Regions from separate parts of the Pseudoalteromonas sp. NZS37 genome, predicted to be linked through region 4. Evidence: predicted binding sites of a transcription regulator. Region 4 holds the regulator's gene; each other region holds the start of a gene.
The links. Region 4 encodes sigma-54, which starts transcription at its own class of promoters, with help from an activator protein. Its sites were predicted from a motif close to GTTGGCACGNNNNTNGNNT; they were not measured.
Positions count from the first base shown of each region.

Region 1: I6F47_RS00665 (flagellar basal body rod protein FlgF) is a predicted target of sigma-54. The motif match lies at 4,984-5,002, and genes of this name have one in related genera.
Region 2: I6F47_RS17910 (TorF family putative porin) is a predicted target of sigma-54. The motif match lies at 3,296-3,314, and genes of this name have one in related genera.
Region 3: I6F47_RS08705 (BON domain-containing protein) is a predicted target of sigma-54. The motif match lies at 2,048-2,066, and genes of this name have one in related genera.

Region 1 is NZ_JADYXL010000001.1:133,739-142,051, reverse strand. It holds gene I6F47_RS00695 (chemotaxis protein CheV) at 1-919, shown strand, start outside; gene I6F47_RS00690 (CheR family methyltransferase) at 940-1,770, shown strand; gene flgB (flagellar basal body rod protein FlgB) at 1,916-2,323, shown strand; gene flgC (flagellar basal body rod protein FlgC) at 2,329-2,760, shown strand; gene I6F47_RS00675 (flagellar hook assembly protein FlgD) at 2,774-3,454, shown strand; gene flgE (flagellar hook protein FlgE) at 3,514-4,881, shown strand; gene I6F47_RS00665 (flagellar basal body rod protein FlgF) at 5,039-5,782, shown strand; gene flgG (flagellar basal-body rod protein FlgG) at 5,804-6,592, shown strand; gene flgH (flagellar basal body L-ring protein FlgH) at 6,609-7,292, shown strand; gene I6F47_RS00650 (flagellar basal body P-ring protein FlgI) at 7,304-8,313, shown strand, end outside.
Region 2 is NZ_JADYXL010000012.1:10,763-19,075, forward strand. It holds gene I6F47_RS17890 (AsmA family protein) at 1-942, opposite strand, end outside; gene I6F47_RS17895 (hypothetical protein) at 1,176-1,607, shown strand; gene I6F47_RS17900 (helix-turn-helix transcriptional regulator) at 1,616-1,816, shown strand; gene I6F47_RS17905 (hypothetical protein) at 1,972-3,135, shown strand; gene I6F47_RS17910 (TorF family putative porin) at 3,413-4,099, shown strand; gene I6F47_RS17915 (YIP1 family protein) at 4,292-5,005, shown strand; gene I6F47_RS17920 (efflux RND transporter periplasmic adaptor subunit) at 5,062-6,228, shown strand; gene I6F47_RS17925 (ABC transporter ATP-binding protein) at 6,228-6,935, shown strand; gene I6F47_RS17930 (ABC transporter permease) at 6,928-8,166, shown strand; gene I6F47_RS17935 (Bor/Iss family lipoprotein) at 8,180-8,313, opposite strand, start outside.
Region 3 is NZ_JADYXL010000004.1:91,119-99,431, reverse strand. It holds tRNA gene I6F47_RS08720 (tRNA-Ile) at 5-81, opposite strand; gene I6F47_RS08715 (hypothetical protein) at 329-835, opposite strand; gene I6F47_RS08710 (YqaE/Pmp3 family membrane protein) at 1,215-1,373, opposite strand; gene I6F47_RS08705 (BON domain-containing protein) at 1,446-2,012, opposite strand; gene I6F47_RS08700 (LiaF domain-containing protein) at 2,341-3,009, shown strand; gene I6F47_RS08695 (VOC family protein) at 3,048-3,464, opposite strand; gene suhB (inositol-1-monophosphatase) at 3,741-4,544, shown strand; gene I6F47_RS08685 (substrate-binding periplasmic protein) at 4,598-5,407, opposite strand; gene secF (protein translocase subunit SecF) at 5,729-6,676, opposite strand; gene secD (protein translocase subunit SecD) at 6,686-8,313, opposite strand, start outside.
Region 4 is NZ_JADYXL010000001.1:488,555-496,867, reverse strand. It holds gene mgtE (magnesium transporter) at 1-830, opposite strand, end outside; gene I6F47_RS02255 (HPr family phosphocarrier protein) at 961-1,233, opposite strand; gene rapZ (RNase adapter RapZ) at 1,276-2,121, opposite strand; gene ptsN (PTS IIA-like nitrogen regulatory protein PtsN) at 2,140-2,592, opposite strand; gene hpf (ribosome hibernation promoting factor) at 2,597-2,884, opposite strand; gene I6F47_RS02235 (RNA polymerase factor sigma-54) at 2,910-4,409, opposite strand; gene lptB (LPS export ABC transporter ATP-binding protein) at 4,479-5,204, opposite strand; gene lptA (lipopolysaccharide transport periplasmic protein LptA) at 5,201-5,746, opposite strand; gene lptC (LPS export ABC transporter periplasmic protein LptC) at 5,736-6,290, opposite strand; gene kdsC (3-deoxy-manno-octulosonate-8-phosphatase KdsC) at 6,287-6,838, opposite strand; gene I6F47_RS02210 (KpsF/GutQ family sugar-phosphate isomerase) at 6,839-7,810, opposite strand; gene I6F47_RS02205 (calcium/sodium antiporter) at 7,814-8,313, opposite strand, start outside.

The DNA.
Region 1 (8,313 bases), 350 kb from region 4:
AGACTCAGTAAACCAACGCACACAGTTGGTTGGGCAGAACCGCCTAGAATTACTTTTATTTAAGCTCAGAGGGCGTCAGCGTTTTGGTATTAATGTATTTAAAGTGAGAGAAGTGCTGCAATGCCCTCCACTAACAAGCATGCCAAAATCTAATCCGTATATTCGTGGTGTTGCACATATTCGTGGTCAAACTATTTCAGTAATTGATTTATCAATGGCTGTAGGTGGGCGCCCAATCGACAACATTAAAGACAGCTTTATAATCATTGCTGAATACAATCGCTCTGTGCAAGGGTTTTTAGTGGGCGGAGTTGAACGTATTGTAAATATGAATTGGGAAAAAATAATGCCACCGCCATCAGGCGCCGGACGTTATTCATATTTAACAGCAGTGACCGAAATCGAAAATGAATTAGTCGAAATTCTCGATGTAGAAAAAATTCTCAACGAAATTTGCCCAGTAAACACAGAAGTAAGTGCTGAAGTTGCACAAAGCGGCGATATTCAAAAAGATTTAGGCGAACGTATCGTATTTATTGCAGATGACTCTGCTGTTGCGCGTAATCAAGTTAAACGTGCCCTAGAGCCGTTAGGCGTGCAAACAGAGCTTGCCAAAAATGGTAAAGAAGCACTTATAAGATTAAAAGAAATAGCAGAGCTTGATTGTAAAAACGATATTACTGAGCGAGTAGCATTACTCATCTCAGACGTTGAAATGCCAGAAATGGACGGCTATACCTTAACAGCTGAAATAAAAGCAGATCCCAAACTTGCACCTTTGCATGTTATTTTGCATACCTCTCTGAGTGGTGTTTTTAACCAGGCGATGATTGAAAAAGTCGGGGCAGATGACTTTATTGCTAAATTTAACCCTGACGAATTAGCAACAGCGGTTAAAAAGTGGGTTCATTGTGATTAACAAAAATAGGTGCTACTAACTTGAATAATAAAGATTTGCAGCAAAGTGAATACGACCAGTTTCGTTCGTTTTTAGAGCAGCAATGCGGCATTGTTTTAGGTGAAAACAAACAGTATTTAGTTAAAAGCCGACTTGCTCCGTTAATGACTCGATTTAATGTGGGATCTTTATCGGAGTTGGTTAGTAAAACTCTCGGGCCTCACGAGCGGCAATTAAGAGCCGCTGTGGTTGATGCAATGACCACAAACGAAACGTTGTGGTTTAGAGATCAATACCCGTTTGAGTTGCTCCAAAATAAGCTTTTTCCTGAGTTTAAAGACTTAAGAAGGCCTTTAAAAATTTGGTCTGCTGCCAGCTCATCAGGACAAGAACCCTATTCAATAGCTATGTCAGTAGCTGAATTTAATACTAAGCAACCTGGTGTGCTTCGTATGGGTGCACAAATTATTGGTACCGACATATCTAATACCATGCTTGATATGTGTAAAAATGCAGAATATGACGCGCTTGCACTTGCCAGAGGGTTATCTGCAGAGCGTCGTAAAAAGTTTTTTAAAGACAGCGGCAATGGTATGGCACAAGTAAACGATACAATAAAAAAACAAGTTAGTTTTAGGCACCTGAATTTGCTTGATTCTTACGCGTTAATGGGCAAATTTGATATTATTTTTTGCCGTAATGTACTTATTTACTTTGCGCCTGAAATAAAAGCTAAAATTATTAATCAGTTTGCACAAGCATTAAACCCAAAAGGGTACTTATTTTTAGGAGCGTCAGAGTCCTTGACTGGCTTAAGTACTGAGTTCGATATGGTTAGATGCAACCCCGGTATCATTTACCAAAAGAAATAATTAAGTTAATTCATTTCCCTAAAACGACGCACCAAGCGTCGTTTTTCTATTTAGATACATAGTCTTATAAAAATATAACACTTCCTAATATTAATGGCTTATTTTTTGCTTTATTCATGGGTAAGTCAATTTTTTGGAGAAGGTTATGGCTATCAGTTTTGATAAAGCATTAGGTGTGCATCCGCAAGCCATGTTGATCCGTTCACAGCGAGCAGAATTAATTGCAACTAATATAGCTAACGCTGATACGCCTGGCTATAAAGCAAAAGATATAGACTTTGCCTCAGCTTTAAAAGCGGCAAGGTCAACCCAGCAAAGCGGCAATACTATGGTAAGAACTAATGATAAACACATTGGTGGAGGTACTCATAGTATGGGCAGTTCAGAATCATTTCGTTTGCCAAATCAATCAGATACAGGCGATGGTAACTCGGTTGATATACAAGTGGAACGAAACTTGTATACACAGAATGCTATGGAGTATCAGGCCAGCTTGCAATTTTTAAGCGGCAGATTCAAAGGTCTGAATAAAGCTCTCGGTAGTCAAGGATAAAAATTATGAGTTTATATAATGTTTTCGATATTGCAGGTTCGGGTATGAGCGCACAAAACGTTCGCTTAAATACTACAGCTAGTAATATTTCTAATGCTAATACCATTAGTTCATCTCAAGACAAAACGTACCGAGCGCGCCAACCTGTATTTGCGGCTGAGCTAACAAAAGCTTCAGCATCAGCAAGTAACCAGCAGGGCTCCGCAGTTGGTGTTAAAGTTTTGGGCATTGTTGAAAGTAATGCACCATTACAAATTGAATATAACCCAAATCATCCAAGTGCGGATGAAAATGGCTATATCTATAAACCCAACGTTAATGTTGTAGAGGAGATGGCAAATATGATTTCTGCCTCTCGTTCTTACCAAACAAACGTGCAAGTTGCTGATGCAGCAAAGCAAATGCTAAGTAAAACACTGTTGCTAGGGCAGCGGTAACCGAGGGTAGGTTATGAGTAACGATATTAGTACATCTTCATCCTATTTAGACTCTATACGCTGGCAAGAGCAACAAGTTGCTACCAGTGATACTGAGAGTGATGCGTTAACACAAGAAGACTTTTTCTCTTTGTTAACTCAGCAATTATCGTTTCAAGATCCCAGTAACCCTGCGGATAACGATCAAATGATTGCTCAAATGACGAGCTTTACAATGGCGCAAGGGATCAGCGATTTAAATTCAAATTTTGATAGCTTAGCGTCATCTATGACATCAAATTCAGCATTGCAAGCATCAACACTTGTTGGCAAGCAAGCTTTACTTGAGTCAAACACCCTGGATTTAAATGAAACGGGTGATGCCAGAGGCTCTGCAGTGGCAGAAGAAGCCGTTGATAACTTAAAAATTAAAGTGACAGATGCATCAGGTCAACTAGTGAGAACTATTGATATGGGTTCTCAATCAGCAGGTGCAGTACGTTTTGCGTGGGATGGCAAAAATGAAGCCGGTGAGCGTTTACCTGAAGGTGAATACTCAGTAACCGCCGAAGGAAGTACTGACGGCGAATTTTCAAGCTTGCCCATTGCTACATTCAAGAACATTGAAAGCGTTAATATTAATGGCTCAAGTGGCATTATTATTAACACTAAAGAAGGTGCGGTTAGGCTGACAGATGTAGCAGAAATCGCGTAATAAATTTTAGTATTTTTCGCCTGCTAGCAGGCCACAGACTAACAGGTTAGAGGTGAATTATGAGCTTCAATATTGCATTAACCGGCCTTGCTGCCGCGCAAAAAGATTTAGACGTAACGGCAAATAATATTGCAAACGTTAATACCACAGGTTTTAAAGAGTCACGCGCTGAGTTTGCCGATGTTTACGCTTCATCAGTATTTAGCTCTGGTAAGACTAAAAATGGTGACGGTGTGCAAACAACCATGGTTGCGCAGCAGTTTCATCAAGGCTCACTACAATTTACAAATAACTCACTTGATTTAGCAATCACTGGTGAAGGTTATTTTGCGATGACCGATGATTTATCTTCGCAAGATTTAACATATACACGTGCAGGTGCATTTAAGCTTAACCAAGATAACTTTATGGTTGACGCAAAAGGTAACTTTTTACAAGCATTCCCAGTTGATTCATCTACAGGTGATACAACGTCGGTAAGTTTGAGCACAACTGATCCAATTCAAATCCCTGATTCGTCTGGTTCTCCTCGCGCAACAGAAAATGTATTTTTGTCGTTTAATTTAGATGCAACGGCGGATCCATCAGGTCTAGATTTTGACCCTGCTTCTAGTGGTACTTATAACTCATCTACGTCAACAACGGTATATGATTCACTAGGTGAACCACATATTTTACAATACTTTTTTGCTAAAGAAGATGATGCCGCAGCAGGTGGTACAGATAACAGTTGGGAAGTATACGCAACACTCGATGGCAAAGTAGTTGATGGCACAACTGGTGGAGAACAAACCGCGCCTTATACACCACTGACTACCCTAGGTTTTAACTCAAGTGGTTTACCATCAACAACAGGTGGTGTGGCAAATACAAATACAACTACTTTTGATGAAATACTACTGCCAGCGGGTTCTGGTGCTGGTTTATCAACATTACTAGACAATGGTGCAACTTTCCCAGGTACTGGTATTGAGCTTAACTGGCGCGATGAAAATAACACGGCAGGACGTATCCCAACTCAGTATTCTAGCGGTTTTGAAGTAAAAGCACTCGATCAAGATGGCTCAACAGTTGGTCGTTTAGCCGGAATCGATATAGGAACAGACGGTAAAATTGTCGCTTCTTACAGTAATGGTGACTCAACATTCCTAGGCCAAGTGGCTATGGTACGTTTTCCAAATTCACAAGGGTTATCACAAGTGGGTGATACAAGCTGGAAGCAAAGTATTGATTCAGGTGAACCTGTAGCGGGTGAAGCTGGTTCGGGTACGTTTGGTGGAATTAACTCATCAGCACTTGAGCAATCAAATACTAACCTTACTAATGAGCTTGTAGACTTAATTACTGCACAGCGTAATTACCAAGCAAACTCACGTGCGCTTGAAGTTAACTCAACTATTCAGCAAAGTATTTTGCAGATTCGATAAGCTAAACCCTATTAAATATATTAGGCTGCATTTTTGCAGCCTTTTTTATAAGTCCTCTTTGCAAGCCCTTCTAAATACCTCTCAATGTTGCGTCAAATTTAATCTGGCATCTATTTTGCATTTGTAAGTTCAGAGATTTTTTATGTGAGTCGATACTATGGACAAAATGGTCTACATTGCGGCCTCTGGCGCTAAGCAAAGCCTACAAGGGCTTGCTTTAAAAGCCAATAATTTGGCAAATGCAAATACAACGGGTTTTAAAGCTGACTTTGCGCAGGCGCGTTCTATGCAAGCGTTTGGCGAAGGTTTGCCTACACGTGTATTTTCAATGCAAGAGCGTCCGGGTTCTAACATGGTATCGGGTGGCATTGTTCAAACCGGGCGAGACTTAGATATCGCGATGAGCGATAACGCATGGCTTGCTGTGCAAGATGCCTCCGGTAATGAAGCTTACACAAAAGTGGGTACGTTAAACGTTACTGCTCAAGGCATGCTCGTAACCAGTCATGGTCGTCAAGTTATTGGCGAAGGGGGACCTGTTATTTTACCTGTCCCAGTCGAAAAAATAGGGTTTAGCCAAGATGGCGCTATTCAAGTTCGACCACAAGGCGCTCCCGCTAACTTTTTAGAAGAAATAGACACGCTTAGAGTAGTAGAAGCAAATAGCTCACAGCTCGAAAAAGGTAACGATGGTTTATTTAGACCAAAAGCAAATGTAACAGTAGATACCTCTGCCAATGTAAAAGTTTTAAGTGGTTCGCTTGAAATGTCTAATGTGAACCCTGTTCACGAAATGGTCGACATGATAAGCCACCAGCGCCAATTTGAATTACAAGTGAAATTAATGAAAACAGCTGAAGAAATTGACGAGCGTCAAGATCAGTTATTACGCATAGTTTAACTTTAAAGTGAGGACACGATTATGAATCCAGCATTGTGGATCAGTAAAACTGGGCTAGACGCTCAACAAACCGATATATCGGTTATCTCAAATAATTTAGCGAATGCGAGTACCGTAGGCTATAAAAAAAGCCGCGCTATATTTGAAGATTTACTTTATCAAAATATTAATCAACCAGGTGGTCGTTCATCGCAAGATACCGAAATGCCATCGGGCTTAATGTTAGGTGCGGGTGCTAAAGTTGTAGCTAACCAAAAAGAGTTTACGCAAGGCAACATGTTGACCACCGAAAACTCACTAGATTGGATGATTTCTGGTGAAGGTTTTTTTGAAGTACTGCAACCAGATGGCAATATTGCTTACTCGCGCAATGGTCAGTTTACTACCGATGGCGATGGACGAATTGTAACATCGGGCGCAGGTTACGTTATTCAGCCAGAAATGAATGTACCTGATGACGCGCAATCAATTACGGTTTCGCAAGACGGCGAAGTATCTGTACGTGTTGCAGGCCAAGCTGATAACGTGGTCATTGGTCAGCTTACTATTAGTGATTTTATTAATCCGTCGGGCCTTGAGCCAATCGGTCAAAATCTTTATACCGAAACCGCTGTAAGTGGTGCGCCGGTACAAGGTAATCCTGGTGTTGAAGGGTTAGGTAGCATTATTCAAGGCTCACTCGAAACTTCAAACGTAAATGTAACTGAAGAGCTCGTAAACCTAATTGAAACTCAGCGTATTTACGAAATGAACTCAAAAGTAATTTCGGCCGTTGACGAAATGATGAGTTATATCAATCAACAGCTTTAATAGAGTAGGGGGAATTATGCGTAATATTATTTTATTTACAGCGGGCACATTATTTTTAAGTGGCTGTATGTCTACGCAAAATAGTGAAGTAGTGCAGGACGACCCTTACTACGCACCTATGTACCCCGAGCCTATTTTAGAGCCGCTGGTAGCCACAGGTTCATTGTTTAATACTCATACATCAAACGACTTATATTCTGATAAAAAAGCGCTACGTACTGGCGATATAATTACGGTTAAATTGCAAGAGTCTACTCAAGCAACAAAAGCCGCTAAAACAGAAACAGACAAAGAAACCGACGCAAGCTTAGACCCCGTTATTGGATTAGGTGGTCTACCTGTAAATATAGGTGGCGATAGTATTCAGTTTGGTATTGGTAGCGATTCGTCGTTTACGGGCGACTCAAAATCAAACCAGTCAAACAGCTTAGTGGGTGATATTTCGGTTAATGTAATGCGCGTTTTACCTAACGGTAATTTAGTTATACGCGGCGAAAAATGGCTAACGCTTAATACCGGTGAGGAGTTTATTCGTTTAGAAGGGCTAGTACGCCCTCAAGACGTAAGCGCCGATAATACGGTTGAATCAAACCGTATTGCTAATGCACGCATTCAATACTCAGGTAAAGGGCAAACGCAAGAAGCGCAAAGTCCTGGTTGGCTTACACGTTTCTTTAGCAGTTCGCTGTTTCCATTTTAGAGGGTAACAACATGAATAGCCTTAAAGCTTTATGTTTAGTTGTGTTATTAGGTTGGCAGTTTACTGCCAGTGCTGAGCGCATAAAAGATGTGTCTATGGTTGAAGGCGTACGCTCTAACCAATTAGTTGGTTATGGCTTAGTGGTTGGTTTACCAGGCACTGGCGAGCAAAACTCATACACACAACAAAGTTTTAGAGGCATGTTGAACAGCTTTGGTATTACGCTACCTTCAACTCAAAGTCCTAAAATTAAAAATGTTGCCGCTGTTGCTGTGCATGCAGAATTACCTGCATTTAGAAAGCCCGGACAAACAATAGATATTACGGTTTCTTCTATTGGTAGTGCAGGCAGTTTACGTGGCGGTACTTTACTACAAACCTTTTTAAAGGGTGTAGACGGTAACGTGTACGCTATTGCACAAGGTAGCTTAATTGTCGGTGGCTTAGGCGCACAAGGTCTTGATGGTAGTAAGGTTGTAATTAACACCCCTACAGTTGGTCGTATACCAAATGGCGCAACAGTTGAACGCACTGTAGAAAGCCCATTTATGCAAGGCGATTACATTACCTTCAACTTAAACCGCCCAGACTTTACAACGGCAAAACGCCTAGAAAAAACAATTAATGACTTAGTTGGCCCAAATAGCGCACAAGCAATAGATTCTGTTTCTATTCGTGTTATAGCGCCACGCGATGCATCCCAGCGTGTATCGTACTTATCGACACTCGAAAACTTAGAATTTAAACCAGCTGATATGGCCGCTAAAATTATAGTTAACTCGCGTACCGGTACAATTGTCATTGGCAAAAACGTTAAGCTTCAGCCTGCGGCTATAACTCATGGTGGCTTAACAGTAACAATTGCAGAACAACAAAATGTGTCACAACCAAACCCGCTAGCAAACGGTGATACAGTTGTCACACAGCAAAGTATTATTGATGTAAACCAAGACGACTCGCGCGCCTTTGTATTTAATCCAGGTGTAAGCCTTGACGATTTAGTTCGCGCAATTAACGAAGT
Region 2 (8,313 bases), on a different contig from region 4:
GCTCTTACCTTTTATTTCCAATGCGTCTAACGTCGCAACTAAATCGTCTAAATTAAATTCCTCACCTGCTAGGTGCATTTTACCGTTTACACTGAATGCGTTAAAAGCATTGTCTTTAGCGTCTAACTCTACACCTTGCCATTTTGCAATACTTTTAACAGACTCACCGCTTAGTGATAACTGACCTTTAATATCTTGTCCTTGCCCAGCGATGCTCCCTTCGAACGTTAGATCAACTAAACGAGAATCTAAGGTTTGTTTAACATTAAAAGTAGCACCTTCAATTGCTTTAGCAGGAGTATCTAATTTTATATCAAGCTCAAAACGCTCCTGCATATAAGTAATCCCCCCTTTTACTTCTAATGCTTTACGAAGTGATGGAAGTAAAATAGCGAGTTCTAAATCACTAATTTGTTGCTTAGCACCTGTTAGACCATCTAGATAAGTAAATGTGCCGCCATAAATAGCAACCTCACCTAACTCAATATCAAAGTTATCTGGAAGCTTTATCGCTTCACCTGATTGGCTTTGCTCTTTAGGTTGCTCTGCAACTGCATCAAACAACTGCCAATTAGCTTTACCATTTTTGTCAGTTTCTAATAGGATATTTGGTTCGTTTATAACAAACTTATCTAATTTAAACTCACCACCAAATAATGAAAACCAAGGTATATGTACAGCAAGCTGTTTCATACTCGCCATATCGGCGCGCGAACCTGATTCCATATTTGCAAAATGCACGTCGTTAAGTTCTAACTTTAATGCAGGGAATACGCTAAGTGTTTTATCACCTTTAATAGTAAGAGTGCGCCCAGTTGTTTGTTCTACCTGCTCAGACACTTTATTAAAAATAGTATCAGTAGGGATTAAAAACGGTGCGGCAACAATTAGTGCTATACATAGTAAAAGTATTACACCTACAATTTTAAGTAAAGTTTTCATGATCGTCCTTTCAAACGTGCAAATAATGTTCTTATCATAGCGAGTGTTAGCCTTAAAATCATTGTAGTTGATGTAAAAAAGCCACTAAAACCATTTTACCTGTTATATGTGAATCTTTCCTGAAACATTTTGATACCTTTAGGTTACAAATAAATATTGACCCGGTGATACCCCAAGGTTACATTGATACCCAGAGGTTACAAAAAATAAAATACTATCACAGGATGAATACTATGAAACAACAGGATATTAAAACTGAAGAACAATTTATGGGTCAAAACATATGGATTAGTTTAAGCGCAGGGATAGTTTGTTTACTTCTCTGTGTTTACTCACTAATAAAACAAGATCAACATATTGGAGGGCTTTTAACTGTTGGAATGGGCGTTTTTTTTTATGTAGTTATAGTGATTATTTACCTCATTAAAGGGGGCTTTCCGTTAAAAATGTATTTTCAATACGCTTATAAAGATGAGTTTCTAAACACCATTGATACTAATGCCTATAAACATTTAAGTTTTGCATTTGTATTTTGCCTTCTTGGAGTTTTTTATAAAGGTAATGAAATAGCTAGCGAGGTCTCGCATGCAACTATGGCAATATTCTACCTAGGTATCATGCTCTTGGTATATGGCGCTTCATTGCTTTGGCAAAATCGTGATTAGGAGAGGAAATGCAAAATAACATAGCAAAGTATCGAAAAGAAGCCAGGCTTTCACAGCAAGAACTTGCTGATGCTATTAACGTGTCGCGCAAAACAATAAGTACCGTAGAAACAAACCGGTTTACGCCGTCGGTAATAATCGCTCTAAAAATAGCAAAGCATTTTAATACCTCAGTCGAAAGTCTCTTTGTACTGGATGAAAATGATTGATACATGTTAAAGCATTAGTCTCATTTTATTAGCAAAAATACCGATTTAGTCACTTCAATTACAACGTATGGAGGACAGCGCTGTTGTTATTAGCGTAATTGCGCTAAAATAGACCAGCAAAAAAATATATATCTAAACCGGAGATTCTACAAGGCATGAAAAAACTGCTAATTTCACCGTCAAAAATGACGCTAGGCGAACAAGAAAATCAAATCTATCAGAACATTCTGAAGCAATCTTCAGAGTTAAGCCTTAACCTTATGGCCGTGAAAGTAGAAAACCACCCTGATGATTTTTTACCTTGGTGTTACGAATTGCTAAGTGCAAGCAGAGATCGTATGAACTACGATTTACTAGAGCCACAGCAGTTACCAGTACTTAAGAAGCTACACGATCAGCTTATTTCAGCTATCAGCTTTTTACAGGTTAAAACTTTACGTATTGCTCCGTGGCCTGTTGTAAGTGTATTTGTAGAACAACACAAAGATGTTATTGCACTTGATGAACAGCTTCGTTTGGTAGACTACATTAAAAGCATTCGTGAACAATCTCTTAAAGATATGATTCCTGAAGACTTACTTGCGTTTAGCGGTAAGCACATGGCATCACTTGATCCAAGCACATACAACTTTGACGTTGAATGGTTTGCATCAACAAAAAGTGCAAAGAGCTTCCATCAAATGCTTGGAGATTTACCAGGTGCTTTTGACGATGCACTAGTGAATATTCCACTTGAAGGTGATATTACTCAATACGAATATCAACAATTTGTTGCTGCTTATTCAAAAATATTCACCGACAACAACGAAAAACCAACACTTGCGCCTGCAACACGACTGCTTGCAATGCGTCGCCCTGATTTATTTACTCCGATTACAAATAATCGATTAGATGCATTATGTGGTGCCCTTGGTGTTTCTAAACTTAAAAATAGTGATTTTGAGCGTTACTGGCAAGATATCGTAAAAGGTATTCAAGCTATGTCATGGTACAAAATGGCTAAACCTAGTAACGAGTTAGAAGAACAATTGGTTGCTATTAAAGCATTAATTCCATGTTTCTTTCACTACGCTGATGCTAAAACACCAGATAACTCTAACTACATTAAACTGCTAACCAAGCCTAAACGTACTACAACTACAACAGGTAAAACTCAGCGTAGAGGTAAAGAGTCTGCAGAAATATTAGTAGACCGTGCTCTTGCTGCTGACGATATTCCTGAACACATTCGCAGTAAACGTGATTCAATTGTGAGTGAAGTACAAAAAGGTCGCAGCGTAAACGAAACAATTAGCCTTATGCGCACTATATTCGGTTAAAATCTTCTAATTTAGCCGTACTTTTATGGTGCGGCTAGGTTAATTTATGCACCAGCAATGTGCGCAACATCTTCCTTCATGTTATATCCCCATCCTATTCATAAAATTCAAGCTCATGTTTTTAATAAATAAAAAATAATTTTTAATAAAAAATAATGAAGCTGGCACATACAGTGCAATTATCCCGTTAGTTAAACAATAAAAAGCCGTCAGCCTAAAGGTTCCGATTACATAATAAAAACCTTGGCGAGCAAAAATCATATAACGGGAAATGGACATGCTAAAACTAAAAAAAACCATCGCTATAAGTGCTATAGCATTAATGGGCGCAACATCTTTAACGTCAACAGCCGTACATGCTGAAGTAACAGCAAACGCAGCGGCAACATCAAACTACTTATGGCGTGGTCAAGAGCAAACTGGGGGCGATGCAGCTATTTCAGGCGGTATTGATTACGCCAATGAATCGGGCTTTTATGCAGGTACTTGGGCTTCAAATGCATCGTGGGCAGATGAAATGACCTATGAGCTTGATTTATACGCAGGCTTTGGTGGCGACATTAACGAAAGCGTTAGCTACGATGTTGGTTATATTTATTACGCTTACCCAGATGCCGCTTCTGAGGCTGACGCAGATTTCTCTGAAATTTACGGTAGCATCAGTGTTGAAGGCTTTACATTTGGTGCTTCAGTACTTGCAACATCAGCTGCAAGTGGTGATGGTACAGACTTTGGTGATTCACTTTACCTGACAGCTGATTACGGTTTTGCTGTTGGCAGTAACGGCACTGAAATGGCACTTCACTTAGGCCACTACTCTGGTGACTTTATTGGCGATGATAATATCCTAGATTACGGTGTATCAATTTCGAAAGATGGTTTCACTTTTGGTTTATCTGATACAGATATGGATGATTCAGATATTAAAGCTTACGTTGCTTATTCTGTAGACTTTAATTTATAAGAAAGAATGTGTTACTTGCTGCGACACGAAGGGCCTTTTGGCCCTTTTCTCGTTTTTGAACAAAACCCCTCACATCTGTTAACAAACCGTTACAATTGAATAAAAACAATACATACATTTTCCTTTATTCTATTACTTAGTCACTGGGCATTTATAACTGCCTAGCCATAAAATAGGTATAAAGGAATAATAATGAAATCACCTAACGCTTTTAGCGCCCTACTCGATATTTATATAAATCCTAGTAAAGCTTTCAATGGTGTTGAACACGCCAAAGGTTGGTCATGGTTAGCATTTATATGTATTACCCTTGCTAGTATCGCTAGTGTTTATATTTTTTACTCTAGTGTTGATATGCAGTTTTTGATTAATGAGCAAGTAGCAGCATCAAGTATAGATGCAACAATTGGCGAGCAAAAAGCAATTCGTCAAAGTATAGAGCTAAATGCAGAAAACCAAATTTGGTTTGCTCTGTTTGGCGGCGTAATTGCGCTGGCTATCATGAATGCACTCATGGCACTTTATTATATGCTTGTGGCTAAACAAGATCCTGAATCAGAACATAGCTACGGAGCTTGGTATGGATTCTCTACCTGGACAATGATGCCAGTTGTTATTTCAAGCCTAGGCACAATTGCTCTTGTACTAAGTGCAAGTACAGATCAAATATCTCAACAAGCCGTATTTAGCTACGCATCTATTAACCAGTTAATAATAGGACTTGAAATAGGCCATCCTTTTTATAGCTTATTAGAATCAATAAACTTATTTAGCTTTTGGAGCATTGCACTGGGAATGATCGGCTTAAAATGCTGGACTAATTTTTCAACTAACAAAGCACTCCTATTCTCTGCACTTCCTTCAATCATTATTTTTGGTATTTGGGCAGTCATTGCAGCAATGTAACCACTAGATGGGGGTATGTATTGCCTCCGCATTACTTAATTCACGGATAGATAAAAATGAAAAAAGCAATAATCATCACACTCGCTGTAGGCGCATTTATAGCCCTAATTGTGTCAAAGCAAATCTCTGGCGATGAAAAACAAGCCGAAGTAAATATTGCTCAAGTAGAGCTTGGCGACATTGCTGACTCAATAATGGCTTCAGGTAATTTAGTTTTTAATACACAAGTGCAATTACGCTCTGAAGTGACAGGCCGAGTAGATAAAATATTTGTTCAAGAAGGTCAAGGAGTGAAACAAGGCGATATGTTAATGCGCCTTGATACAACTGCTTTTGAATCAGAAGTTACCCGTAGTAAAGCAATCCTTCGCGCCACAGAGATTGAAATTAAACATAGTAAAACACGCCTTGCTAACCTAGAGCGCCAACTTAAAAGACAAAAAGACTTATATGACGTCGGTTTAGGTAATCAAGAGAGCTACGAGAATATTGAAAGCGCACGCGATCTGGCTAAAATCGATATTGAATCACGAATAGAGTCGTACAACCAAGCACAAGCGTCATTACAAATTGCGCAAGATCGCTTAAGTAAAAGTGTATTTAGAGCTCCAATGAGCGGCTTGCTTGCATCTGTAAATATTAAAGAAGGTGAAACCGTTATAGCCGGTACTACTAATATTATTGGTTCTGATTTGATGTTAGTAGCCGACCCAAGCGCTATTTTAGCCGAGCTACGTGTTGATGAAACCGACATTGCGAGTATTAAGCTTAACCAAAAAGCGAATATTTATGCTGCCGCATACCCAAATAAACCATTTAGCGGCACAGTAATCAATATTGGTACATCAGCTAAAAACCAAGCCGGCTCTCAAGGTTTATCGTTTAAAGTAAAAGTATTACTCGATACTACTGAGCGCCAGCTATATGCAGGAATGAGTTGTAGAGCAGAGATCGCAACAAGCATTGCCGAAAACGGTTTAAAACTTCCAATAGAAGCAATCCAAAAAGAAGACGATAAAACATTTGTATGGCGACTAAATAGCGATAATACAGTTAGCAAAATTGCCGTAACTGTTGGAATATCATCTGATATAGAGCAAGCAATTACTGACGGCTTAAATGAGGGCGACAAAATAGTTATTGGCCCTGCGCGCCCAGTAAGTCTTCTGACTGAAGGTGATGTGGTAAAACTTAAATCAGATGCAGACAAGGAAGAAGCCTAATGTCTGCGGTAATCAAGCTAGAGCATATTAATAAACAATACAAAATGGGCTCAGAGGTATTTAAAGCACTTGATGATGTAAACGTACATATAATGCAAAACGAATACGTGGCGATTATAGGACCTTCTGGTTCAGGCAAGTCGACCTTGATGAACTTACTAGGTTGTTTAGATACACCCAGCAGTGGCGAATACTACTTAAAAGATAAACTAGTAAAAAGTATGACCGAGACAGAGCTTGCTCATCAGCGTAATGAAAGTGTCGGGTTTATATTTCAAAGCTTTAACTTAATACCACGTGCAACCGCACTAGAAAATGTAATGCAGCCTTTAGTATATCGCTTTATTCCTAGTAAACAACGCAAGCAACAAGCTCTAGAAGCACTAAAGCGGGTAGGTCTCGGTGATAAAGTTAATCATTTATCTAGCCAGCTATCGGGCGGGCAACGTCAACGTGTTGCTATTGCCCGCGCTTTAGTCACAAAACCACATATATTATTAGGAGATGAACCCACAGGTAATCTTGATAGTAAAACGACCCGCGAAATTATGGATTTGTTTGATGAGCTGCATAACGAAGGTCACACTATTATTTTAGTAACACATGAGCAAGAAATTGCCGATCATTGCCAACGCGTAATTCGTTTAGTGGACGGTAAAGTGGTAAGTGATGTAACTAAAGATGAAGGAATCAAGCAACATGTTTAAATCAGCTCTTGCCATAATGGAAGGCACTAAAGCCGCTTTTTCAGCTATTAAAGCTAATGCAATGCGCAGCGCACTGACTTGCTTGGGCATTATTATTGGTGTTGCCGCCGTAGTTACTGTCGTTGCAGTAATGCAGGGTTTTACAAAGCAAATAAACGATCAACTTGCTGATATGTCGCCAGATGTAACAACAATAAAGCCTTACACCAGTATTGAACTCGAAATGGTTGGTAAAAATGCCAAGCTTACCTACGACGATTTTTTAGCTTTAAAGTCGCGTATAAAAGAAGCTGAAACGCTAACTGCCCTAATGTTTACCTGGCGCTTTTCGGGGGGAGCTGAGTATGGAAATAAAAGCCACTCATCGCGTGTTATCGGTACTGAGCAAGACTATCAAAAAGCGTATCGTACTTATCCTGAACTTGGTCGCTTTATTCGTGCTGAGGACGATGATAAGCGAAGAAGGGTCGCATTTATCGGCCCTTCAATCATAGAAAAGCTAAACCTTCCTGAAAACCCAGTAGGTGAATATATAAAGCTAGGTGGTGAATGGTTTAGAATTATTGGCGTTGCTGAAAAACAAGGTAGCTTATTTGGTTTTGACCAAGACGATTACATTAATATTCCAATTAGTACCATGAGTGCTTTAGAAGGCGGAAGTACACAAACTAATGTGCAAATTATGTTTAGGTTAAATGAAGGTACTAACGAAGAACAAGTGCTTGCAAAAATAACCCGTGTATTGCGCCAACTACATAAACTAAAAGAGAAAGATGAAAACGACTTTGAATTTGAAACCGCTGAAAAATCTCGTGCCCAAATAGATAAATTTACCAGCAGTGCTACTGCTATTACTGCTGGTATTGTTGGAATAAGCTTACTTGTTGGCGGTATTGGTGTTATGAATATAATGCTAGTGTCGGTAACTGAACGCACACGCGTTATTGGTACATTAAAAGCACTAGGCGCAACACCTGGTTTTATTATGCTGCAGTTTTTAGTTGAAGCCGTTGTGCTTTCACTCTTTGGTGGTTTAATAGGACTCATTATAGGATATGGCGCCGCAGGGCTTATTTCGTTTTTAGTCCCTAGTATGCCTGATGCATATATACCAGCATGGGCTGTAATACTATCGTTCGGATTTACATCAATGATTGGGATTATATTTGGTTTAGCCCCTGCTATTAAAGCAGCAAGACTAAACCCTATAGATGCACTGCGTTACGAATAACTAGTTTAAATAATTATTTAGCTTTAAATGGTACCTTATTACATTGTACTTCTACTGTTTTAGGGTACCAAGCTGGGCCGATTTGATTCACAACCACCTCAGCTAAACCATTAGTAAACGATTTATACGTATGAACGCTTTTCCACT
Region 3 (8,313 bases), on a different contig from region 4:
AAAGTGGTGGCCCCTCCCAGACTCGAACTGGGGACCTAACGATTATGAGTCGTGTGCTCTAACCAACTGAGCTAAGGGGCCAACTTTTATATAACTGCTAGGCAGTTAATTTTTGAAGCGTTCAGTCACAGAGCGACTAAAGCGGGTTGCAGTATAAAAACTTTTTAGGTGCTTGTCACTACCAAACACCTTTATTTTAACAATCAGTAAGCTAACTGCTTAAATAGTAATCTTTTAGGTGGGTATAAGCATAAAATGTAAGATATTTCCCATGATATTTTCTGCATTAAATTATAAAAACCTTCCCCCCACATGTAGTCTTTTATATTTAACGCTCTACTTTTTTAAGTAAAGCTAACATATATGTGTAGGCATACAAGGCTGTAAAAAATATGCTTGGGGCTACTGTAAGTGCCAAATTAGGTGTCTGATTAATTACATTCACCATAATCACTAAGCTCGATTGAACAGTAATCGGAATAATAGGCGCAAAAAGTACACCTGCTATTTTTTTGTTACCTAAATACGAGGCGCTAGAGTTAATTGCATTATTGAAGCTTTGTCGTATTGCTACGTTTTGTGGTGTTTTAGAATGAAACATACAAATAATTGGAGTTACAAACGCAAGCGTTACATAACTAGACTTATACTTGTTGACGACCTTTTCTAAAATAAAAGTAAAAAACAGCGTTACAAATCCACTATACAAACCTTGTACTAATGCAGCTTGAAACGTGACAGATTTAGCAATATCTGCCGAACTATTTGCCCAGTAGGCCCAACTAAAATAAAAAACGAATGACACAACGCCTGACAGTATAAGTCGAATATTCAATTAGCTACCTCAATATGCGTAAAAACTTGGTTTAATGATAACACTAGAAGTGATGGTAATATTGCCACTTAATAATAGAGTAATTAATCGCGTATTGTAGATATATAAACAAACTAATGTTAAAGACTTCCTAAATGGCATCAATACAGAATCAGAACACTGCTGTTAGTTAGAAAGCTTAATTGAAGTAAACGATAGGTGTGGCTGAGGGAATGTTGGGAGTGAGTTACAAGAAATAAATCACTTAGTTTGAGTCAATTAAAAATTAGATTTTGATAAAAAATATTTACTTTAAAAACTGATATTGTGAGCCGATCAGTACTGAAGTTTTTATTTAGTTAAACCTCAGTAGTCGGCTTACACAATATATAATCTGTCATTATTTTTTCGCAATAATGTAGATTGCATGTATTAACCCTGGGAAATAACCTAACAGTGTTAATACAATATTTAACCAAAAATGCATACCTAAGCCAACTTGCAAAAATACACCTAATGGCGGCAATAAAACTGAAAGTATTATACGAATAATATCCATGATTAAACTCCATTTAAATTAAGCATTAAAAAGGCGTAAAGCCCAGTGTTAGTGGGCCTTAACTATACTGTGTTATTCAGCAATAATAGATAGTTTATCAACTACGTCACGAACATCTTCAGCATTTTTAGCAATTTTAACTGCTAGCTGCTTTTCAGCTTCAGACTCTACTGAGCCATTCAGAGTTACTATACCGTTGTCGGTATCAACATCGATGTCTGTACCACCAACTTCTGAATCAAACAGGAAGCGAGTTGTGATTACAGTGGTGATTTTAGCGTCCGTTAAGTCGTTATCATCATCGTCCATCATGTCTTTGCTTCTATCTTTTGTGTCCATGCTTTTAACAACGGTAAGGCTGTTTTCAACATCAGATACGCCATCTAGGCTAAGTACAAGTTCTTCTGCTAGCTCTTTATCAAGCTCGCTATTAACTTTACCTGTAAGTACTACCTTGCCATTTTTTACATCAGTGTTAATGTCAAAGTTGTTTAGATTAGTGTTCATAAGTAGAACTGTTTCTGCCTTACCATCAATCCAAGCATCTTTACTTTCGTTTTCCCAGCTGTTTGCTTGGGCACCCATAGCCGTAGTACCAAGAACTAGAGCTGCGATAATAGATTTGTTAAATGTTTTCATAATCTTTCTCCTTTTGATTAAAGACACTTTAACTAATGCGAGCTTTAGGCCAACTTTATTTATATATACATTTCAATAACTTGATGTAATTTTGGGATAAGGCACTATCTATAGCTGTGTAACTATTTACAGGCTACTCGGTAAAACTTTCTCAAATAGTGAAAATAACTAGATAATTGCATTTTTGGTTAATCTATCGTTAATATAACAAAACATAAAACATCATTTAAAATTAAATCATTGATAATTAAGGTTATTATATTTGGTGCGTGCTTTGCATATAAACATCAAGAGCTGTATTAATAGTAAATATAATAAGGAATGCCCCATGTCTGTAAAAGTCGAAGACCGCCCAATAGAGCAAGTACGCGAACAAGTAATTGATCAATTAATTTATAATTACAGTCATGGGGTTATTTCTGTTGATGCATTTGAGAGACGCTTAGATAACGCGATGGATGCACCTAATAACGAAGCTCTTTTAGCCTTAGTAGAAGATTTAACACTTAATACTGATCAGCAATATAAAGCAGAAAAACAATCGCAATTTACACCACATTATAGTGCACAACAAAACAGTGATGATGATTTTACATTACGCAGCATTTTAGGCTCTAACGAGCGAAGCGGTCAGTGGGTCGTGCCAAAGAATATATATTTGAGTAACTTTATGGGATCGGTGGTGCTAGATTTTACCGATGCCATTTTTGCGCATCAAAATGTAACTATTCACGTTAACTGTATTTTTGGTAGTGATGAGATTTACGTACCAGAGCATGTAAATGTAGTGTCTAAAATGTTTTGTATTTTAAGTAGTCTTGAAAATAAATCTGTGTCGCTTAACAAACGCCAAGGTCCTACTATTCATATTGAAGGAAAGGCAGTTATGGGATCGGTTGAAGTAAAAATAAAGCGCACAATTAAAGAAAAATTTATGAGCTTTGCAAATGAGCTAAAAACCCAGTTTGGCACCGGTAATAATAACCGCTCACTATAATTGAGTAGCAGCACTTTAGCGTGCTGCTTAGTATTTTATTATAAATCGTTATTTCGCTCGCTTGGTACATCACTTAAATACTCTACAAATTCCACCTCAAACCCGGCGGGATCAATAAAGTAGACATTCTTTCTGAAAGGATTCTCGCTACCTTGCTTGCTTACTGTAAAACCCACTTTATTTAAGCGCATTACTACTGCGCTTAAATTATTAGTTACATAAGCAAAGTGTGCAAAACCAATTTGATGGCCCGATAAGTTTCTGTTTTCACCCTCACCATGATCGCTTATCGCAATGTAATGCGTGTCATCTCCAAAGTGTACCCAGCGTCTTGGTTTTCCATGCCAATCGCCTCTGCCCTCACTTCTAATCGACCAATGTGGAAATACAGCGCGATAAAATTTAAGCATACTATCTATATCACTCGCGACTAAGTTTACGTGCTCTAAATACATAATGTTGTCCTATCAATTAAGTTAGGGGCACGATAAAACCTCAAGCTAACTTTAGGTAAAGCGTTATTTAAAATTAATTCAATTTAATTAACACACAAAGGAACATAATGACTTATTAATTGCTCATTATTATTTTTTAAAAATATAGACATTTTTCAATCTTGTATAAAAAACAAACATAAGTATTTGGGGTTTATTGTTTACTTTATGTCAAAAGTCGCTAAAATACGCCGGCTGAAATATATAAACGTTCTTTTACAACCCAAAGGTAATACCATGCATCCAATGTTAAACATTGCGGTTCGCGCTGCGCGCAACGCAGGCAAAATTTTACTTCGCGCAAGTGAAGATTTATCAAAAGTTGAAGTGCAACAAAAAGGCGCTAACGACTTAGTAACTAACATTGATAAAGAAGCCGAAGCCGTAATTCGTGACACTATTTTACAGTCTTACCCTACTCACTCTATTGTTGGTGAAGAATTAGGTGAGCATAAAGGCAAGGATGATGATTACCAATGGATTGTAGATCCTATCGATGGAACAACTAACTTCATCAAAGGTATCCCTCATTACGCGGTTTCTATCGCACTTAAAGTTAAAGGTCGTTTAGACCAAGCTGTTATTTATGATCCAATTCGTGGTGAGCTTTTCACTGCATCTCGCGGTCAAGGCACTCAGTTAAACAGCAAACGTCTACGTGTTAGCAAAACTACGGTTCTTGCAGGCACTGTACTTGCTACTGGTTTCCCTTTCAAAAACAAAAACCACATGGATGCATACACTGAAGCGTTTAAAGCATTATTTGTACACACTGCAGACATTCGCCGCGCAGGTTGTTCTGCTTTAGATATGGCATACGTTGCAGCTGGCCGTGTTGATGGATTTTTTGAAATTGGTTTAAAACCTTGGAACTCTGCTGCAGGCGAACTTATGGTTAAAGAAGCGGGCGGTATGGTTGTAGATTTCGCTGGTGGTAATAACTATAACCACAGCGGCAATATTATCTGTGGTTCACCAAAATTGACTCAAGCAATTATTCGTGAAATTCGTCCAGTACTAACTGAGTCGTTACTTCGCTAATTTGATGCTATTAATAGCATGCTAAAAAGGAGCTCAGGCTCCTTTTTTTGTGCCTAAAAATAAGGGTTATCGAGCTTAATCTCTATCGTTTTGCCTTTTGTATAAGGTAGTGTATTTAAATCCTTTGCGAAGTATTCATTAAATAATGCGTCAAATTCACCGCTTTCCTGCATCATTATTAATCCCTCTTCAACAGCCTTTGCTAATTCAGGTTTACTCTTAGTCACAAAGTAATAAATACCGGTTGGATAACTTATGTATAAATTAGGCACGATTACTAAATTACTTTGTTTGTTTTCAATAAGTTCAGAGTTAACCTCAATAAACGAGCGAGGAAAGTAATCTATTCGACCACGGCTCGTTAAAGTGAACATGGCTTGGTAGTTAGTAAGCGGCCTTACATGTAATCCGTTATAGGACATTATTCTTGTATCTGGCCAGTTGTGCCCTTGTACAGCCGAAAACGTAGCTAGCTGCTCAATATTTTTTACCTTTTTAAAGCGCGCCAAGTTTTGCTTATTAGTTAATAAAGCTCGCTTACCTATATAGCCTTTAAATAGTGGTATTTTTATCGCCAAAGCAAGCGCCTCTCGCTCTGGACTACTCATACTCCAATACATGTCTAATTCGTTATCATCTAGGTTTATTAGCTTACGCTTTTGCAGTTCTGATATGGGGGTCATTCGGATAACACCGGGGTAGTTAACACTTTCAAGTGCACGTACTAATAACTCATTGAGGTACTCTTCTCGTGCGTTTTGGGTATCTTGCTTTTGAGCAACATTAATTATTTGCTCTTGCGCCATGAGTGAAAAACTTACAAACAAACTAAATACACTGATAGAAACTTTTATTGGTAACATAATAATTACCTGCTTTGTTTAAATTACCTATTATTGGCTGCAAGGCTAAACACTTCTAAAGCATCCCTTGAGCACATGAATAAATAGATAACTAGAGCGATAACACTTGGCTTATTTTAGCCTCAGTGGCCGGTGCCTTAACCTGTGGCGATTTATATATTATTGCAAAAAGGTCCTACCGATTCACACTACAAAGTTAGCACTGTTTCGTAAACTTGCACTGTTACATCCGCTAATGAAAATTTAGACGCCTGAGAAATTCGTAAATTGCAGGTATAAAAAAACCGCTCATAGGAGCGGTTTTTATTTAATGAGACTCTACTACGGCATTGCGTCTAGGTCTGCACCTTCTTTTTCAATTACTTCTGGTATTAAGTCTTCTTTGCTTACGCCCATTGCTATAGCAACAGAGCTCGCAACATAAATCGAAGAATAAGTACCAATAAACACACCAAACAGCAATGCAGTTGCAAAGCCATGAATGGTTTGTCCGCCCCATGCAAACAAAGCAATCAATACTAAAATAGTGGTGATTGAAGTTACAAGTGTACGGTTAAGTGTTTGCGTAAGTGAAATATCAATAATTTCTACAGTATCGTCAATGCGCACTTTACGGAAGTTTTCACGAATACGGTCAGATACAACAATCGTATCGTTAAGTGAATAACCTATTACCGCAAGAATTGCCGCTAATATAGTTAAATCAAACTCTAAACCTAATATCGAAAATAAACCCACAGTAATAATAACATCGTGTAGTAGTGCACCTACCGCACCCACAGCAAAGCGCCATTCAAAACGAAATGCAACGTAGATTAAGATACAAATAAGTGCAGTTAACATGGCAAGGCCACCCTGCTCTTTTAAGTCTTCACCTACACTTGGGCCCACAAACTCAATACGGCGCATTACTACGCTGTCATCAGCTTTTTTAAGCGCATCGATTACTTGGTTACCAATTACTTCAGCTTTAACATCACTACCGCGCGGTGCTAAACGAACTAAAATCTCTTGGCTTGAACCAAATAGTTGTACTGATGCATCAGCAAAACCATTATCAGCTAGCGCAGCACGTACTTTTTTAAGGTCTGCTGGCTGTGAAAAACCAACTTCTACCGCAGTACCGCCGGTAAAATCTAAACCAAAATTTAGACCTTTAACAAAAACTGATGCAAACGACGCTAAAATTAATAACGTCGAAAAACCCATAGCCACTTTACGAAGAGACATGAAACGAAGGGTTCTACTACCCAAACTTAAAATTTGCATGTCAGCTCCTTAAATCGAAAGTTTATCAATACGTTTACCACCAACAAATAAGTTGATTACCGCACGGGTACCAACGATGGCTGTAAACATTGAAGTTAAAATACCAATCGCAAGTGTTACTGCAAAGCCCGCTATTGGGCCGGTACCTACTGCAAACAGTATAATGGCAGCAATTAGCGTGGTGATGTTGGCATCGAATATAGTGCTAAATGCGCTATCGTAGCCAAAATGAATTGCTTGTTGAGGGCTTCGGCCATCGGCTAGCTCTTCACGGATACGTTCAAAAATAAGTACGTTAGCATCAACCGCCATACCTACCGTTAATACAATACCGGCAATACCAGGTAGCGTAAGTGTAGCGCCTGGAATTAAAGACATAACACCAACAATCAGTACTAAGTTAGCCGCAAGAGCAAGGTTTGCAACCATACCAAAGCCTTTGTAGTACACAAGCATAAACACAAGTACAAACGCAAAACCAAGTGCAACCGCAGTCATACCCGCTTCAATATTTTCTTGACCTAAACTTGGACCTACAGTGCGCTCTTCAACAATTTGAATTGGTGCTACAAGCGCACCTGCACGAAGTAGCAAACTTAAGTTATGTGCTTCAGCTGGGTTATCGATACCTGTAATACGGAACGAGCGATCAAGACGTGCTTGAATTGTTGCTACGTTAATAACTTCTTCAACTTTAATAGGCGGAAGCGCTTTACCGTCTGCATCTTTTTTACCTGATGGCTTATATTCAATAAATACCGTTGCCATACGCTTACCAATAGCACGTTTGGTAAAGGCATTCATTTTTGCCCCACCTTTGCTATCGAGCGTAATACTCACTTGCGGGCGTTGGTATTCATCAGCGCCAGATTGCGCGCCAGTAATATGACTGCCTTCTAGAATAATACGCTTTTTAAGTACAACAGGGTAACCGTCGCGGCTCATGATCATTTCAGTACCCGCTGGGATACGACCTTGAGCAGCAGCGCTGATATCAGCGTTTTCGTCTACTTCGCGAAATTCAAGTGTTGCTGTTGCGCCTAAAATTTCTTTAGCGCGTGCTGTGTCTTGAATACCTGGTAGTTGAACAATAATACGCTCAGCGCCTTGGCGTTGTACGTTAGGTTCTGCAACACCAATTTGGTTGATACGGTTACGAATAATCGTTTCATTTTGCTTGATAGCGTAGTCACGAATTTCTTTGAGTTTTTGCTCACTCATTGTCGCAAAAAATGCTTTATCGTTACTGCTGTCATCAATGTAGACATTTAGCGGGTAGCGAGTTTCTAAGAAGCTCTCTGCTGCGTCTTTATCTGCTTCGGTACGCATTTCTACACGCATACGATCGGAGCCTGCTACGCGGCGAACACTACGGTAACGTAGTTTTTCTTCGCGCAGGTCGCTACGAAAATCTTGTTCCATTTGCTCAAGCTGGTTATCAACCGCTGTTGCCATGTCGATTTCCATGGTGAAATGTACGCCACCACTTAAATCAAGACCTAGCTTCATAGGGTTACCACCAACCGCTTTTAACCAAGCTGGTTGAGCAGGTGCCATATTAATAGCAGAAATGTAATCGTCGCTCAGCGAATCACGCAGTAAGTCATGCGCTTTAAGCTGTTCTTCAACATTTTTTA
Region 4 (8,313 bases):
GTATCTTCTTCATCATCAAGACCGGCTAAGCCCAATAAACTATGCTCAGCATCTTCTCGGATTACGTCAACGATGTCATCGATAGTGACACGACCAAGGAGCTGATCGTTATCATCAACTACGGGGGCCGATATCCAATTATGACGTTCAAATAATTGCGCGACTTCACTTTCATCCATTGAGATTGGAATGGATTCACAATCTTCATCCATTAAATCGCGAACAATTTTTTCTGGCGGGTTAGTTAATAATGTACTCAGCGATAAAGCGCCTATAAAGCAGTTATGCTTATCAACAACGTACAAGTCATCTGTACCTTCTGGTAACTCGCCGCGTAGCCTAATATATCTAAGTACAACATCGAGCGTAACGTCAGGGCGAATGGTCACCGTATCGGTGTTCATTAGCGCGCCAGCAGAACGCTCTTGATACGAAAGTGCTTGTGTTGCACGTTCACGGTCTTGAATGTCCATCGCGCTAACAACGTCTTTATAAACGGTGTCTGGCAGACTACGTAATACTTCACCTAAGTCATCGTGGCCCATATCTTCGGTTGCGGCTGCAATGTGCTTAGGTTCCATTTGGGCAATAATGCCTAAACGAACATCTTCTGAGAGTTCTTCAAGAACATCGCCTTGCACATCAGGATCGACCAACTGCCAAAGGAGTCGGCGAATTTTATGCGGTGATGATTCTAGTAATAATGCGGTATCACAAGGAGCTGTTTTTGCGAGCATGCGCCTAACTTGAACAAATTGACCACTATTGAGTGACTTAGTCACCTGTTTTAGTTGCTGTAGTGGGTAATCTTGTTCAAAAGCTTCAGGCATTGGCGTCCTTTATAAATTTTTATATTACTTTATGGGGAGAGGTGAGTTAACTGGCGTCACTAACCGTATTTATTTTATATATCTGTTTTAGTTGGGGCATTAGTAATGCGAGCATTATTTTTATAACTGTTTATTCTTGTTCATTAAAACGTTGTGCTATTAATTCTCCAACAGCGTGTAAAGCTTGCTCAGAATCGGGGCCTTTACATACAACTTTTACTTCTTTGCCTTGGCTACTTTCAAGTAACATTAGTGCAAGTACGCTATCGCCTGCGGCTTCTTTGTCATCTTGAAATAATGTAATTGTCGCATCAAACTGCACTGCCAATTGGGCAAGCACGGTGGCTGCTCTGGCGTGCAATCCTAATTTGTTTTTTATTAAAAAAGTGTCTTCACAATGCATAACTTACTCTACTTAAGCTGAACAGGTGATTATTCAGCTATATTATTTTTCTTGTTCGCGATGGCGAATTTTCACATTGGGATGTGTCATTGCAAAACTTTCACCGATAGTTTGCGCTAAATATACAGAGCGATGTTGTCCGCCTGTACACCCAATGGCAATGGTTAAATAACTGCGGTTATTTCGCTCTAAGTGCGGTAACCACGTTTGTACAAATGTTTGAATTTGCCATGTGAATTTTTGCACTATGCTGTGATTGGCCAAATAATCTTTAACAGGTTGATCTAACCCATTTAAAGGTTTTAATTCAGGTTCCCAATGTGGATTTGGTAAAAAGCGTGCATCAAATACGTAATCTGCTTCTTTTGGTATACCGTATTTAAAACCAAACGATTCAAACGTGACAATCAGTTGCTTATCTTTTTTACCTAAAATCTTTTCACGAATAGATTCAGCGAGTTGATGAACACTCAAATCAGTCGTGTCTATCATAAAGTCGGCGCGGGTGATTAATACATCAAGTAATTCTTTTTCTTTTTTGATGGCTAAATCAAGAGGCAACGAGTCAATTGATAGTGGGTGTAATCTACGAGTTTCAGAAAAACGTTTGATCAATGTTTGATCGTCGCTATCTAAATAAAATAACGTAGGGTTTGCAAAACCTGGCAAGTATTCAAGAATATCGTTAAATTCATCTTGTTGTTTAGGGATGTTCCGCACATCAATGCTAACCGCAATTTTATCATAGCTATCAGACACACTGCGAACTAATGAAGGAAGCAAGTTAACTGGAATATTATCTACGCAATAATAACCTAAATCTTCTACAACGCGTAAAGCAACCGACTTTCCAGAACCAGAACGGCCGCTTATGATAATTAACTCCATTTAACACCCTTTATAAAACTATGATTGATTGACAATAACTTGGTAAAGCTCAGTATCTGATTTTGCACTGCGTAACTGTTTACAAAAATCTTTGTTGTTTAGTTTATCAGCAATGGTTGCTAGAGTCTTTAAGTGCTGCTGGTTATCGCCATCTGGTACGATGAGTGCGACGAAAATATCAACAGGGCGATTATCGATTGCATCAAAATTTATTGGAGTTTCGCTAACGAGTACTAAAGCCAAAGGCTCTTCTGCACCGCTCATTCTTCCATGAGGAATGGCAATGCCACGCCCTATACCTGTACTACCGAGTTTCTCTCTGCTCATTAAAGCATTAAGAATATCTTGTTGCGGTAAATACGGAAGTTTGTCGTGAGCAAGTTCGCTAATGAACTCTAAAATTCTTTTTTTGCTATTAAAAAGGACCGCAGCTTTGCTGCAGTCCTGGCATATAAGTGAGCTTAATTTCATCATATTAGTGTCGAGCAAGCTTCTCTTTGTGTTTAATTACTTGTCGATCGAGCTTGTCGATCAACGAGTCAATGGCGGCATACATATCTTGATGTTCTGTAGAGGCAAATAACTCAGCACCGCTTACGTGTATGGTGGCTTCTGCTTTTTGATTTAATTTTTCTACATCGAGAATGACATGAACATTATTAATATGATCAGAGTGTCTTTCTAGCTTCGCAAATTTGGTATTAATATAGTCTCTTAGTGAATCGGTTAATTCTACGTGACGACCAGTTAAGTTTAGTTGCATAAGCATTACCCTCTTTTTTTGCGTCTTAAATCAAACTTTTACGTTGATTTGACGGTGGAATAGCCAGAGATTCGCGGTATTTTGCGATTGTACGTCTCGCTACTTTAATTCCTTGCTCAGCCAATATATCCGCTATTTTGCTATCACTCAATGGTTTTGCTGAGTTTTCTGCTGCGATTAATTTTCGGATAAGCGCACGGATTGCTGTAGATGAACATTCACCACCGTTTTCGGTGCTTACATGGCTTGAGAAAAAATATTTAAGCTCAAATATACCACGGGGTGTGTGCATATACTTTTGGGTTGTTACGCGCGAAATTGTTGATTCGTGCATTTCTACCATTTCAGCAACATCATTTAAAACCATTGGTTTCATGGCTTCAGGACCGTGTTCAAAAAAGCCTTGTTGTTGCTTAACAATACAATTTGTTACTTTTAATAGCGTGTCGTTTCTACTTTCTAAGCTTTTAATAAACCATTTAGCTTCTTGTAAATGCGAGCGAATAAACTGGCTGTCACCACTGGATTTTACAGTGCGAGACATTGCCGCGTATTGGCTATTAACACGAATTTTAGGCATGCTATCTGGGTTTAACTCAACAACCCAGCGGCCTTTAATTTTTTTAACTGACACATCAGGAATAACATACTCAGATTCTTCTCTTACAATAGTATCTGCAGGTTTAGGGCTAAGAGTATGTATTAATGTCATTACTTCTTTAAGCTCTTCTTCTTTGAGCTTAGTTTTCTTCATTAATGTACGATAGTCACGAGCAGCTAATAAATCAATATGCTCGGTTAAAATCATTTTTGTTTCATTAATGTAAGGTGTTTCTTTATCAAACTGGTTAAGCTGAATACACAAACACTCTTGTAAACTACGTGCAGCAATACCAACAGGATCAAACAGTTGGATGCGTTTTAATACAGCTTCAATTTCATCAAGTTCGACTTCGTTATCATCTTCGTTTTCTTGATTAAAGCTTTCTAAAATCTCTTCGCAGCTTAGTGTTAAAATACCTGAATCATCGACGGCTTCTACAATAGCAATAGCAATAGCTTCGTCTGTAGGGCTAAATGGCGTTAGTTGTAACTGCCACATTAAATACTCATGGAGCGTTTCAGTAGAGGCACCTTGGTATATTGATTCGTCTTCAGGCATCGGACCCGATGATGCTGCTGGGGCGGCACTCATGTACTCATCCCAACTAACATCCATAGCCATGTCGTCACTTAGCGTGTCTTTTGCAAGTGCTTCACCACTATCTTGTTCGTATTCGCTTGGAGCATCATCGGCAGATGCGCTAACAGTTATGTCATCTGTATCTGCTTTTTGCTCGTTTTTACCTGCAGCGTCTTCTGAATAGTCTGCTTCTTCAACCTCTAATAGCGGGTTGCTGTCGAGAGCTTCTTGTATTTCTTGCTGGAGATCCAATGTACTGAGTTGCAACAAACGAATAGCTTGTTGCAGCTGTGGAGTCATTGTAAGTTGCTGGCCCATGCGCAGCTGTAGTGATTGCCTCATGTATCTCTAACAATCCTTTTATGTTGTTATAATTAATACTAGCAGATGCTTAAAGACATGGCGTAAATGTTACAGCCTAAATTGCTCGCCTAAGTAAACATCGCGTACTGTTTTATCATTTAATACGTGTTCTGGAGTACCTGATGCAATCAGCTCCCCATGAGAAACAATGTAGGCTTTTTCACAAACATCAAGGGTTTCTCTTACGTTATGATCGGTAATTAATACACCAATCCCACGATTTTTAAGATGTTCTATTATTTTCTTTATATCTAATACCGAAATAGGGTCAACACCTGCAAATGGTTCATCCAGTAATATAAATTTAGGATCTGCTGCCAGCGCACGTGCTATTTCAACACGACGACGTTCGCCTCCTGACAATGCCATACCTTGGCTATCACGAATGTGTTGTATGCTAAATTCATCTAATAATTTATCGAGAGTGTCTTCTCTAGCTTGTTTATTTAACTCTTTGCGCGTTTCTAAAATGGCCATTAAGTTTTGATAAACAGTCAGCTTTCTGAATATTGAAGACTCTTGCGGTAAGTAGCCAATGCCTAATCTAGCACGACTATGCATAGGTAAAAGAGTAATATCGTTATCGTCTATCGATATTTTACCTTTGTCGCTAGGTACAAGTCCTACTATCATATAAAACGTGGTGGTTTTACCTGCGCCGTTAGGGCCAAGTAAGCCAACAATACTGCCAGCTTTGACTTCAAGGCCGACGTTTTTTACAACTTCACGGCCTTTATAGCTCTTTGCTAATAGCTCTGCTTTTAATGTACTCATGGTTGACCTTTGTCGCTTTTTTTACTTTTTTTAGTCTCGATTGGCACTAAAATTGTGTGAACGCGGTCAGTTGAGTTTTCATCTTTTTCGGCACTGATTAGCTGCTGCTCTATATCGTAGGTAATGCTTTTAGCATTTATTTTTTGTCCCGCTTGCGATACTTGTGCATTACCAACAAGCGTTAAAAAACGCTTAGATACATCATAACGTACTTCGTCAGCACTGGCGCTCATAGTCGTGCCATCTGATTGCTTTTCTTCAAAGTGCGCAGGGCTACCTGTAGCAATTAATAATTGTTTATTATCGCCAAGTTCATCGCGTTTATGTACTTCTAAGCGGTCGGCTGTGATACGGCGATTACCGTGAATAATCTCAACGTTTTTCTCAAAAATCCCGACATTAGCTTTTAATTGACCTTCTTGCTTATCGGCGCTTATTGAAATTTGATTTGCAGTCGGTTGCGTGTTTTGTTCTGCAGCACTACTATTAAACGCTAGTATAAGTGTAGGAATAATAAGTGATTTTAATATTTTATTGGTCATAATATATGGTTCGCGTATGGTTAATTAGTTTTATCACTTCGGTTTTTAAGTCGGCTTCTAGGCCTTTACCAGTGATTTTTAAATTGGGTCCAGTGATGATAACGGGTTGCTCCGAACGCATTGTTAATAGCTTTATATCTACCTGAATATTATCAGCATTGATTTTGTCTATCATGGCGTTATCGGTTAAGTTTTTGGCAACCACATTGCCTTCTAAAATTAATTGTTTGTCTTCGTATAATGTTGCTTCGTCTGCATTTATTTGCCACGTTTGCTTTTCGTTATATAAAGTAAAAATAGGTTTTTCAAAAAACGTAAAACCTAATTGTTGATATAGCTCCATTTTAGCCGCAGTGACTTTGTGGCTAATTTTACCTTGTTCGTCATAGGCTGTTTGTTTGAGTTCTATGGCTATGTAATCAGGCTTGGCAATAACTTCAGGCTCAGTCTGAGGTACAATATTTGTTTGTGTAAAATAAGGGTACCAAAGCCAAACCATACAGCTAATGAATAAAACGCTTAATATTATGCGCGCTGCATTCATGAACTAGTGCCTTGTGTAGTCAATGCTTTACCATTTTCAAGCATAAGTAAGTCGGTGAGCTCTCTTACTGCACCAAAGCCGCCAGGCATTTGCGTTACATAGTGTGATAAACGTTTAATAAGTGGATGGGCATCATTTACTGCAACAGCAAAGCCGACTAATTCCATAACGGGCATGTCAGGACCATCATCACCGATATAAGCAATTTGTTCATCGCTAAGGTTGAGTTTGTCTTTTAATTCTTGATAGGCAATGAGCTTATTTTCTTGGCCTTGATAAATATGCTGTACGGTTAAGCTGCTCATACGTTGTTGCACTATTTGTGAATGACGACCAGTAATTACAGCCACTTCAAAGCCACTGTTTATAAGCGCTTTAATGCCAAAACCATCTTTTGTATTAAATGCTTTTAGCTCTTCACCTTGATTACCAAGATAAATACGGCCATCAGAAAATACACCATCAATATCGCATATAAGTAGCTTTACTTTTTTAGCGCGTGCTTTTGCATCATCGCTCAGCGGTTGATAGAGTTCTTCAAATTGCATTTATAACACTCCTGCTTTTAATAGGTCTTGCATGTTTAATGCGCCAATAGGTTGGTTTTTATCATTGACGACGATTAAGCCATTTATACGTTTGTGTTCCATAATATTAAGCGCTTCAGCAGCCAAAATATCTTGTGTAGCCGTAGTGCATGACTTAGTCATAACAACATCTATTTGTGTTGTATGAATATCAATTCTTTGCTCTAAAATACGACGCAAATCGCCATCGGTAAATAATCCCACGAGCTGCTGATTTTCATCAACAATGGCTGTCATACCTAAACCTTTAGCAGACATTTCAATGAGGGCGTCTTTAACTGTTTGTGAAACGCTAATAATAGGTGTATTTGCGCCGCTGTGCATAACATCTTTTAAAGTAAGTAATAAACGCTTGCCTAAACTACCACCTGGGTGAGATAGCGCGAAGTCATCAGCTGTAAACCCGCGAGCTTCTAATAATGCAACTGCCATGGCATCGCCCATCGCAAGCGTTGCAGTGGTACTTGATGTAGGAGCTAGACCCAATGAACAGGCTTCTTTTTCTACTTTAATACACACATGTACATTAGCAAGGGTCGCCATGGTTGATTGCGTATTGCCAGTCATCGATATCATTTTGGCACCAAGTCGTTTTAAAACCGGAATGATATTTAAAACTTCGCTGGTCTCCCCTGAATTAGAAATAAGCATAACCACGTCATTTTTAGTGATCATACCTAAATCACCATGACTTGCTTCACCAGGGTGAACAAAAAATGCTGGACTGCCAGTACTTGCAAGGGTTGCCGCTATTTTATTGCCAATATGACCTGATTTACCCATACCAATGACAATAATACGGCCTTCGCAGTCGTACATTAATTGGCACGCGTTATGAAAATTTTCATCTACATATTGTGCAATATCACTAAGTGCTTGGCGCTCAACATCTAAAACGCGCAGGCCTTGTTCAATAAAATTTAGCGTTGCCATCATTTACCCTACTTGACTAAAAATATACCCTTGGTAACCCAAAAACGCTATTAGCAATAAGCCGCCTTCTACTCTATTGATACGTTGGGTGCCTCTAAAGTTCAATGACATAATAATAAGAGCAAGTGTTGCGCCAATCATAATTAATACGTCTCGGCTTACTAATGATGGGTCAATGGCAGAAGGGTTAATAATACCGGCAAGTGGTAATACCGCTAGAATATTAAATATGTTTGAGCCAACAATATTACCTAGTGCTAAATCATCTTCATTTTTAAGTACACCTGCAACCGAAGCGGCAAGTTCAGGCAAACTAGTACCGATGGCAATAATTGTTAAGCCAATGACTAGGTCGCTTAAGCCGAAGTATTTAGCAATATCGACAGCCGAACCTATTAAAAAATGAGAACTAACAGGTAGGAGTATCATGCCGACAACTAACCAAAATACCGCTTTTTTCGTAGGTACATCGTTTGGTACATCGTCGCAGGCTTCTGAGACAA